One region of the Streptomyces sp. NPDC018693 genome, then DNA from elsewhere that is predicted to be linked to it. Evidence: riboswitches for the same ligand, from Rfam matches in the RefSeq annotation. Region 1 holds a riboswitch; the other holds the start of a gene.
What was found. Region 1 has a riboswitch for thiamine pyrophosphate ahead of thiO (glycine oxidase ThiO). Riboswitches for the same ligand answer to the same signal wherever they lie in the genome.

Region 2: it holds a riboswitch for thiamine pyrophosphate, as region 1 does, so the genes downstream of both, thiC (phosphomethylpyrimidine synthase ThiC) here and thiO (glycine oxidase ThiO) in region 1, are expected to answer to the same signal.

What each region holds. Positions count from the first base shown of each region.
Region 1 covers NZ_JBIRZZ010000007.1:20,991-25,720, reverse strand. Annotated here, with positions in the region: gene ACH5AC_RS19615 (Rv2175c family DNA-binding protein) at 1-123, opposite strand, end outside; gene ACH5AC_RS19610 (NAD(P)/FAD-dependent oxidoreductase) at 243-1,502, opposite strand; gene ACH5AC_RS19605 (hypothetical protein) at 1,535-1,873, opposite strand; TPP riboswitch at 1,925-2,036, shown strand; gene thiO (glycine oxidase ThiO) at 2,034-3,191, shown strand; gene thiS (sulfur carrier protein ThiS) at 3,188-3,388, shown strand; gene ACH5AC_RS19590 (thiazole synthase) at 3,391-4,185, shown strand; gene pknB (Stk1 family PASTA domain-containing Ser/Thr kinase) at 4,349-4,730, shown strand, end outside.
Region 2 covers NZ_JBIRZZ010000002.1:224,269-228,998, forward strand. Annotated here, with positions in the region: gene ACH5AC_RS05330 (VOC family protein) at 13-399, shown strand; gene ACH5AC_RS05335 (DUF1326 domain-containing protein) at 575-1,171, opposite strand; gene thiC (phosphomethylpyrimidine synthase ThiC) at 1,353-3,149, opposite strand; TPP riboswitch at 3,142-3,331, opposite strand; gene ACH5AC_RS05345 (YibE/F family protein) at 3,403-4,730, shown strand, end outside.

The sequences.
Region 1 (4,730 bases):
GAGCTGGCCCTCCTTGACCAGCTGCCGCACACGCGTCACCTCGACGTCAAGCATTTCCGCGATGTCGGGGAGGGTGAGCCAGGCGGGGACGAGAGCGTCGATCTTTGTGTCAATCTCGGTCACGGAGTCCAGCGTAGGCGGTTTGCCGGTCTGGGCGCGACGGGTTGCCTTTCGGGTGCGGCGGCGTCGGGGCTGGTCGCGCCCACGCGGTGGAGCCGCACATCGATACAGCCCCGCGCCCCTCAGGGGGTTGCAGTCGCGTTCTTCAGAGGGCGCCCCGGGTCTGTCAGCAGGTCGGGGTCCATCCGCGTGCCCGCCTCGATCAGGCGGCGGCCCTGGGCCAGGTCGCGGGGGCGGCCGACCGCCAGGAGGGCGACCAGGCGGTCGTCGCGCAGCCAGCAGACGCTCCAGGCCGGGCCGGTCGGGTCGCCGCGCCACAGGGTGGTGTCGGCCGAACCGTGATGGCCGGCGTACTGCACGAAGCGGCCGAACTGTTCCGACCAGAAGTACGGGACCGGGTCGTAGCGGGCGGGGGGCTCGCCGGTGGGTTCGCCGAGGATGTTCGCGGCGACCGTGCGCGGGCCCTGGAGGGCGTTGTCCCAGTGGTGGACGAGGAGGCGTTCGCCGTACCTGCCCGAGGGGAAGGAGGCGCAGTCGCCGACCGCGTACACGTCGGGCAAGGAGGTGCGCAGGCGGTCGTCGGCGACGACCTCGCCCCAGGCGCCCAGCTCGATGCCGGAGCCCACGAGCCAGGCGGTGGCGGGGCGGGCGCCGATGCCGACCACGACCGCGCCGGCGGGCAGCCGGGTGCCGTCGTCGAGGACCACCGCGCCGGGCTCGACGCGCCGCACGCGCGCGTGGGTGCGCAGCTCGGTGCCGCTGTCGGCGTACCAGGCGGTCATCGGGGCGGCCACCTCGGCGGGCAGCGCGCCGGCCAGCGGACGGTCGGCGGCCTCGACGACGGTGACCGAGCAGCCGGCCTCGCGCGCGGCGGTGGCGAACTCCGCGCCGATCCAGCCGGCGCCGACGACCACGATGTCGTGCTGTCGGGCGAGCACGGGCCGCAGCCGCTCGGCGTCGTCCAGGGTGCGCAGCAGGTGCACGCCGGGCACGCCCTCGGCGCCCGGCAGCCGGATCGGCTCGGCGCCGGTCGCGACGACGAGGACGTCGTACGGCACCGGCCCGGCCTCGGTGTCCACCTCGTGGTCGGCGGGGCGCAGCCCGGTCACCTCGCGGCCGAGGACCAGTTCGACGCCGAGGCCCTCGAAGTCCACGTCGAAGGCGGAGCCCTCGGCCTTGCCGAGCAGCACGGCCTTGGACAGCGGCGGACGGTCGTAGGGCTGATGGGGTTCCGCGCCGATCAGGGTCACCGTGCCGGTGAAGCCCCGTTCGCGCAGTGCGACCGCGGTCCGCACCCCGGCCATGCCCGCGCCGACGACGACTACCTGCCGCGCCGCCGGTGACCTGCCGCCGTCGCGTCTCTGCGCGCTCTTCTCGCTCACCCGATCACCATAGTCAACTGACTGATTATCAGTCAGCCGACCTGCTCCACCACGCTCGTGCCGCTGCCCTCCTGGGACTCCCACGCCCAGCTCTCCTCCAGGCGCACCCTCCCGTCCGGCAGCTCCACGACCGTCGACACACAGTGCCCGGAGGACGTCGTCCCGTCGGTCTTGAGCTGGACGTACCGGAAGTCGAGCCGGTCACCCTCCCGGGTACCCACCAGGTGCCCGCGCACGACGTCGCCGCCCGCGTACTCGGCCCAGATCTCGCCGCCCTCCTCGTGGTACGCGAAGCGGGTGCGGGTGCCCACCTGACCTGGGGCTTGGTCGGCGACCGGGGCGAGGATCAGTCCGTCGAGCGAGCGAGCCATGGGCCAAGGGTCCCTTACTGAGGCAAACGGCACGGGCTAGGGTGGCCACCGTAAAGCACTCGCGGGAGCCCGGACGCACCGGGCTGAGAGGGAGGCTGGCGGCCTCCGACCGTACGAACCTGATCCGGGTCATGCCGGCGAAGGGAGGGGCTGGACGCCCATGTCGCGTACGCGAACGTCAGACGTCCTTGTCATCGGGGGCGGGATCATCGGCCTGGTCACAGCGTGGCGGGCCGCCCAACGCGGGCTCGCCACCGCCGTGGTGGACCCCGAACCGGGCGGCGGGGCCGCCCAGGTGGCGGCCGGGATGCTGGCCGCCGTCACCGAACTGCACTACGGCGAGCAGACCCTGCTCGGCCTGAACCTCGCCTCGGCCCGCCGCTACCCCGAGTTCGCGGCCGAGCTGACCGACCTCACCGGCCGGGACCTCGGCTACCGGCAGAGCGGCACACTGTCCGTCGCCCTGGACGCCGACGACCGCGCCCATCTGCGCGAACTGCACGCCCTGCAACGGCAGTCGGGGCTGGACTCCGAGTGGCTGTCCGGGCGGGAGTGCCGACGCCTGGAGCCGATGCTCGCACCGGGTGTGCGCGGCGGGCTGCGGGTGGACGGCGACCACCAGATCGACCCGCGACGGCTGGCGGCGGCACTGGTGGCCGCGTGCGAGCGGGCGGGCGTGGTCCTCCACCGCCAGTGGGCGGAGCGGCTCACGGTCCTACGGGAGCGGGCCACGGGCGTCGTCACGCGCGCGGGTGACGAACTGGGCGCCGGGCAGGTCGTGCTCGCCGCCGGCAGCCTCAGCGGGCGGCTCGCGGGGGTCCCGGACCACGTCCTGCCGCCGGTACGGCCGGTGAAGGGGCAGGTCCTGCGGCTGTCCGTGCCGCGGCGGCACGCGCCGTTCCTGAGCCGGACCGTGCGCGCCATGGTGCGCGGCAGCCATGTCTATCTCGTGGCGCGGGAGGACGGCGAGCTGGTCGTGGGGGCCACCAGCGAGGAGCTGGGCTGGGACACCACCGTGACCGCGGGTGGTGTGTACCAGCTGCTGCGGGACGCGCACGAGCTGGTGCCCGGGATCACCGAGCTGCCGCTGACGGAGACCCGCGCGGGGCTGCGCCCCGGCTCCCCCGACAACGCGCCGCTGCTCGGCCCGACCGAGCTGGACGGGCTGCTGCTGGCCACCGGGCACTACCGCAACGGGGTGCTGCTCACGCCGGTCACCGGCGACGCGCTGGGGCAGGTGCTGGCCACCGGTGAACTGCCCGATGTGGCCCGGCCCTTCACACCGAAGCGTTTCGCCCTCCTGGAGCAGCCCGTATGAACATCTCGGTCAACGGGGAGCGGCGCGAGGTCGCCCCGGGGACGGCGCTCGACGCCGTCGTACGGGAGCTGACCGCGGCGCCCTCGGGGGTGGCCGCCGCCCTCAACGAAACCGTCGTCCCCCGCGCGCAGTGGCCCGCCACGCCCCTCTCCGAGGGCGACCGGGTGGAAGTCCTGACCGCCGTCCAAGGAGGCTGACCATGGCCGACGATCCCTTTGTCCTCGGCGGTACGACCCTCTCGTCCCGCCTGATCATGGGCACCGGCGGTGCCCCGAGCCTGGAGGTGCTGGAACGGGCGCTGGTCGCCTCCGGCACGGAGCTGACGACGGTGGCGATGCGGCGGGTGGACCCGTCGGTGCACGGGTCCGTGCTGTCCGTGCTGGACAGGCTCGGGATCCGGGTGCTGCCGAACACCGCCGGGTGCTTCACGGCCGGGGAGGCCGTGCTCACCGCGCGGCTGGCCCGGGAGGCACTCGGGACCGATGTGGTGAAGCTGGAGGTCATCGCCGACGAGCGGACGCTGCTGCCGGATCCGATCGAGCTGCTGGACGCGGCGGAGACGCTGGTGGACGACGGGTTCACGGTGTTGCCGTACACGAACGACGATCCTGTGCTGGCGCGGAAGCTGGAGGACGTGGGGTGTGCGGCGATCATGCCGCTGGGGTCGCCGATCGGGTCCGGGCTCGGGATTCGCAACCCGCACAACTTTCAGCTGATCGTGGAGCACGCGCGTGTGCCGGTGATTCTGGACGCGGGGGCCGGTACGGCGTCGGATGCGGCGCTGGCGATGGAGCTGGGGTGTGCGGGGGTGATGCTGGCGTCGGCGGTGACGCGGGCGCAGGATCCTGTGCTCATGGCTCACGCGATGCGCTCGGCGGTGGAGGCGGGTCGGCTCGCGTACCGGGCGGGCCGGATTCCCCGGCGTCACTTCGCCGAGGCGTCATCTCCTGCGGAGGGGCTGGCTCGGTTGGACCCTGAGAGGCCGGCCTTCTGAGCGCCTGTTAGCGGTGCCCTGCGCTGTGGGCTGTGCCCACCCGTTCCGCCCTGCGGAACGACTGCCCACAGCGGCAGCGGTACACGTCACAGGTCGGCTGCAGTCCTGGACCGGTTCGGTGGGAGGGGTGGGGGTGTCGGTGGTGGCTCGTAGACTCGCCTGCGTGGACACGACCCTTCAGGACCCTCTCGTCGGGCAGGTGCTCGACGGTCGTTATCGCGTCGACGCGCGGATCGCGGTCGGTGGGATGGCCACGGTCTACCGGGCCGTGGACACCCGCCTGGACCGTGTGCTCGCGCTGAAGGTGATGCATCCCTCGCTCGCCGTCGACGGGGCGTTCGTCGAGCGGTTCATCCGCGAGGCGAAGTCGGTGGCGCGGCTGGCGCATCCGAATGTGGTGCAGGTCTTCGACCAGGGGACCGACGGGTCGTACGTCTATCTGGCCATGGAGTATGTCGCGGGGTGCACGCTCCGGGACGTGCTGCGTGAGCGGGGCGCGCTGCAGCCGCGGGCCGCTCTGGACATCCTGGAGCCGGTGCTGGCCG
Region 2 (4,730 bases), on a different contig from region 1:
GGAAGCTCTCCCGTGCGTGTGAAGGCATTCGACCACCTGGTGCTCAACGTCGAAGACGTCGAACGCTCCCTGCACTTCTACACCGGACTCCTCGGCCTGGAGCCGGTCCGCGTCGAGGAGTGGCGGGCCGGGAAGGCCCCCTTCCCATCCGTCCGGGTCACCCCGGAGACCATCATCGACCTGGTCAGCCGCCCCCGCGGCGAGTCCAACGTCGACCACATATGTCTCACGGTGGACCCGCTGGACTGGGACGAGGTCATCGCGTCCGGCGCCTTCGACGTGGTCGAGGGCCCCGTGCCCCGCTTCGGCGCGCGGGGCACCGCCACGTCGGTCTACGTCCGGGACCCCGACTCCAACACCGTCGAGCTGCGCTGGTACCCGCAGGACGCTACGGCGTGACCGAGCCGGCGGTTCCGGTACGGGCGGGCGGCGGCGGCCCGTACCGGAACCACACGGCGGGGTTCAGTCCGCGATCGGCAGACACACCCGGTTCCCGGCGGCCGCGAACACACATGCAAGGAATGCGGCGCGAGCAGTCGCACCGGGCTGGCTGGGAAGACGAACGGGCAGGTCTTCAGGCACTCCACTCGATCGTGGTCCCGTCCCCGTAACCCCAGCTTTCGTAGGGCCGAAGGTCTGGGTCATGGAAGGAGCCGGAGGCCCCGAACAGCTTGAGTTCGGCCATCCCGAAGGCGACGGCGACCGGTGCGTCGACCACCCTGGTCTGCCTGCCGTCCTCCGTCTTGATCGCGTCGAGCGTGAAACCGCCGTGGTCGCCGATGCTGAAGCTCGGTGTGTCGCCGTCCTCGACCGTGATGCGCACGGTCCGAGTCGGGAGCCACTCGCCAATGAGGCTCCGCGCGTTCTCCCAGAGCCCGCCGCGCTCCCCATGGAGGATGGCTTCCAGCGCATCCCGCTGTGCCTTGGGCGTGTCCTCGTCGAAGTACACGCGCGCCTTGTCGATACCGCTCACGAAGTCCTTGGGGCACTGGAAACTGGCCGCGAATATCGCGCCCGAGAGATCGACACCATCCGACTGCCCGTCCTCGACCACGGCCGCGAGGGTGGATGAGCACCATCCCTGGTCCGGATCCGTGGGGCCGAGCGCGCACCGGCAGTTCATCTTGCAACTACACGCCTCATAAGACGTTGCGCGGACTGTCCACGACATCAGAAGCCTCCCGAGTCGCTGATCACCCCTGTTTCCAGTCTCCCCCGCGCCTGTCTGTAGTCAAGATCCCGTATCACGCCCGACAGCGAGTGCGCGGCGGTGGCGAACTCCTGCCGACGCCCAGTACCCCGAGGCGCCGCCCCAGGAAGCGCAAGCCTCTGGGACGGCGCTCACGTAAACGTCAGTCGGCGAGCGGCAGATAGACCCGGTTGCCCAAGGCCGCGAACTCCTTCGACTTCTCCAGCATCCCGGCCTCGATCTCCTCCGGGGTGGCGTCCGGGCCACCACCGAACTGCTCTGTGATGCTTCTGCTGATCTTCATCGAGCAGAACTTCGGCCCGCACATCGAGCAGAAGTGGGCCGTCTTGGCGGGCTCGGCCGGCAGTGTCTCGTCGTGGAACTCCCGTGCCGTGTCCGGGTCGAGGGCCAGGTTGAACTGGTCCTCCCAGCGGAACTCGAAGCGGGCGTCGGACAGTGCGTCGTCCCACTCCTGGGCTCCGGGATGCCCCTTGGCGAGGTCGGCCGCGTGGGCGGCGATCTTGTAGGTGATGACGCCGGTCTTGACGTCGTCACGGTTGGGCAGGCCCAGGTGCTCCTTGGGCGTGACGTAGCAGAGCATGGCCGTGCCCCACCAGGCGATCATCGCGGCACCGATGCCGGAGGTGATGTGGTCGTACGCCGGCGCGACGTCCGTCGTCAGCGGGCCGAGCGTATAGAACGGAGCTTCATCACAGATCTCCTGCTGAAGGTCGATGTTCTCCTTGATCTTGTGCATCGGGACATGTCCCGGGCCCTCGATCATGGTCTGTACGTTGAAACGCTTCGCGATCCGGTTGAGTTCCCCGAGCGTGCGCAATTCCGCGAACTGCGCTTCGTCGTTGGCGTCCGCGATCGAACCGGGGCGCAGGCCGTCGCCCAGCGAGTAGGTGACGTCGTAGGCCGCGAGGATCTCGCAGAGTTCCTCGAAGTTCTCGTAGAGGAAGCTCTCCTTGTGGTGGGCCAGACACCAGGCCGCCATGATCGAACCGCCGCGCGAGACGATGCCGGTCTTGCGGTTGGCGGTCAGCGGTACGTACGCCAGGCGCACGCCCGCGTGGACCGTCATGTAGTCCACGCCCTGCTCGGCCTGTTCGATGACCGTGTCCTTGTAGATCTCCCAGGTCAGCTCCTCGGCCCTGCCGTCGACCTTCTCCAGCGCCTGGTAGAGCGGCACCGTGCCGATGGGGACGGGGGAGTTGCGCAGCACCCACTCGCGGGTGGTGTGGATGTTGCGGCCGGTGGACAGGTCCATGACCGTGTCGGCGCCCCAGCGGGTCGCCCAGGTCATCTTCTCGACCTCCTCCTCGATGGAGGAGGTCACCGCCGAGTTGCCGATGTTCGCGTTGACCTTCACCAGGAACCGCTTGCCGATGATCATCGGCTCGATCTCCGGGTGGTTGACGTTCGCGGGCAGCACGGCCCGGCCCGCCGCGATCTCCTCACGCACCACCTCGGGAGAAACGTTCTCCCTGATGGCCACGAACTCCATCTCCGGCGTGATCTCGCCCCGGCGCGCATACGCCAGCTGTGTGACCGCCTGGCCGTCACGGCTGCGACGCGGCAACCGTGGCCGCCCCGGGAACACCGCGTCGAGATTGCGCAGACCGCCGCGCGGCGAGGTGTGCTTGATCCCGTCGTCCTCGGGACGGACGGGGCGGCCCGCGTACTCCTCGGTGTCGCCGCGGGCGATGATCCAGTTCTCCCGCAGCGGTGCCAGGCCCCTGCGGACGTCCGTGTCGACGAGTGGATCGGTGTACGGGCCCGATGTGTCGTACAGCGTGACCGACTGCCCGTTGGTGAGGTGCACCTGCCGGACCGGCACCCGAAGGTCGGGGCGAGCGCCCTCGACGTACGCCTTGTGCCAGCCGATGGACTTCCCGGCCTCCTGGGACTTCTCGTCCTGAACGGAGGCAGGCGTGCGTGCGTCCTTGTTGGCCATGAGACCTACTCCCTACGCCGGCATTACCCGGTAACAGGTTCGGCGGTCGACGCAGCGGTCACCGTCTGCCGACGTTCCGTGTGAGGCATCACTCGATTCCGGTGACGTTCCACGTGAAACATCGCGAAGACGGAGGTCAGCGCCCTCTCAGCCCGGTGCTCCGAGCTCCCGCGTGTGCAAAGGTGCCTCCACGCTAGCGTCATTTGTGGCGCGGTGAACAGTGGGCCTCTGTCGTTCTTGCGATGATCGGTCGGTGACCACGACACACCGTCCCCCGTACCCGCCGCCGGAACCGCCCCGCGAGCCCGGTCCCGGAAACTCCGGTGGCAACGGCTCCGGCCCCGGCCCGAGTCCCGCCCCGGGCAGCGCTCCTGGCCGCGGGCCCCGCCTGGGGCACGGTGGTGACCGGTACTTCTCCGGGCCTCCGCAGGAGGGCGGTTACGGCGGCTACGGGGGCTATGGCGGCCGAGGACCGGGAGAGACAGCCGGCGGGTTCGACCCAGCCGACTCCCGTGGCGGTCCCGGACCCGGCCCTGGTGAGGAGCGCGCTGGGTACGGGCGAGGTCCCGCCGGCGAACATGGCGGGCACGGGCCAGGGCCTGGTGATACGTACGGCGACCGCGGGCAGGAACCTGGCGACGGACACGGGCACGGATACGGCGACGAGCATGGCCGGCACGGGCACGGGCACGGTTCCGGTGACAGGCACGGCGGGCACGGGCGCGGTCCCGGCGACGGGCGTGGTTCGGGTTCCGGCGGCGGCCACGGGCACGGTCCCTCCCACGGGCACAGCCACAGCCACGGGCCGGCGGCCCCCGTCTCCAAGCATCTGCGCAAGGTCATCGCGGCCGTCCTGATCCCCTTTGCCGCTGCCGTGCTGGTCGGGCTCGCGGTGCTGTGGCCCGGCGGTGCCCCGCCGCACGAGCGCACCGGCGTCGGCTTCGACCGGCAGACGCAGCAGGCCACGGTGACCGAGGTCGTCAAGGTGAGCTGCCAGGCCGTCAACGCCTCCGCGGACACCCCGACCGGGGACACCTCCACCGCCGAGGGCTCCTCCGCCCAGCAGCAGGCGAACGGCACCTGCAAGAAGGCGACCATCAGGGTCGACACCGGCCCGGACAAGGGCCGTACGTTCACCGAGATCGTGCAGCCGGACCAGTCACGGCAGCTGAGCGAGGGCCAGAAGGTCGTGGTCGCCTACGAGCCCGCCGCGCCGGAGGACCTGCAGTACTCGGTGGCCGACATCAACCGCCGGTTCCCGATGGCGCTCCTCGCCGGCATCTTCGCACTCGCCGTCGTGGTCGTCGGGCGGTTGCGGGGCGTCATGGCGCTGGTCTCGCTGGCCATCAGCTTCCTGGTGCTGAACTTCTTCGTCCTGCCCGCGATCCTGCAGGGCTCCAACCCGCTGATCGTGGCGGTGGTGGGGGCGAGCATCATCATGCTGATCGCGCTGTATCTGTGCCACGGCCTGTCGGCCCGGACGTCCGTGGCGGTGCTCGGCACGTTGATCTCCCTGTCGCTGATCGGCGTTCTCGGCTCGCTGTTCAACAGCTGGGCCGCCCTCACCGGCAACACCGACGA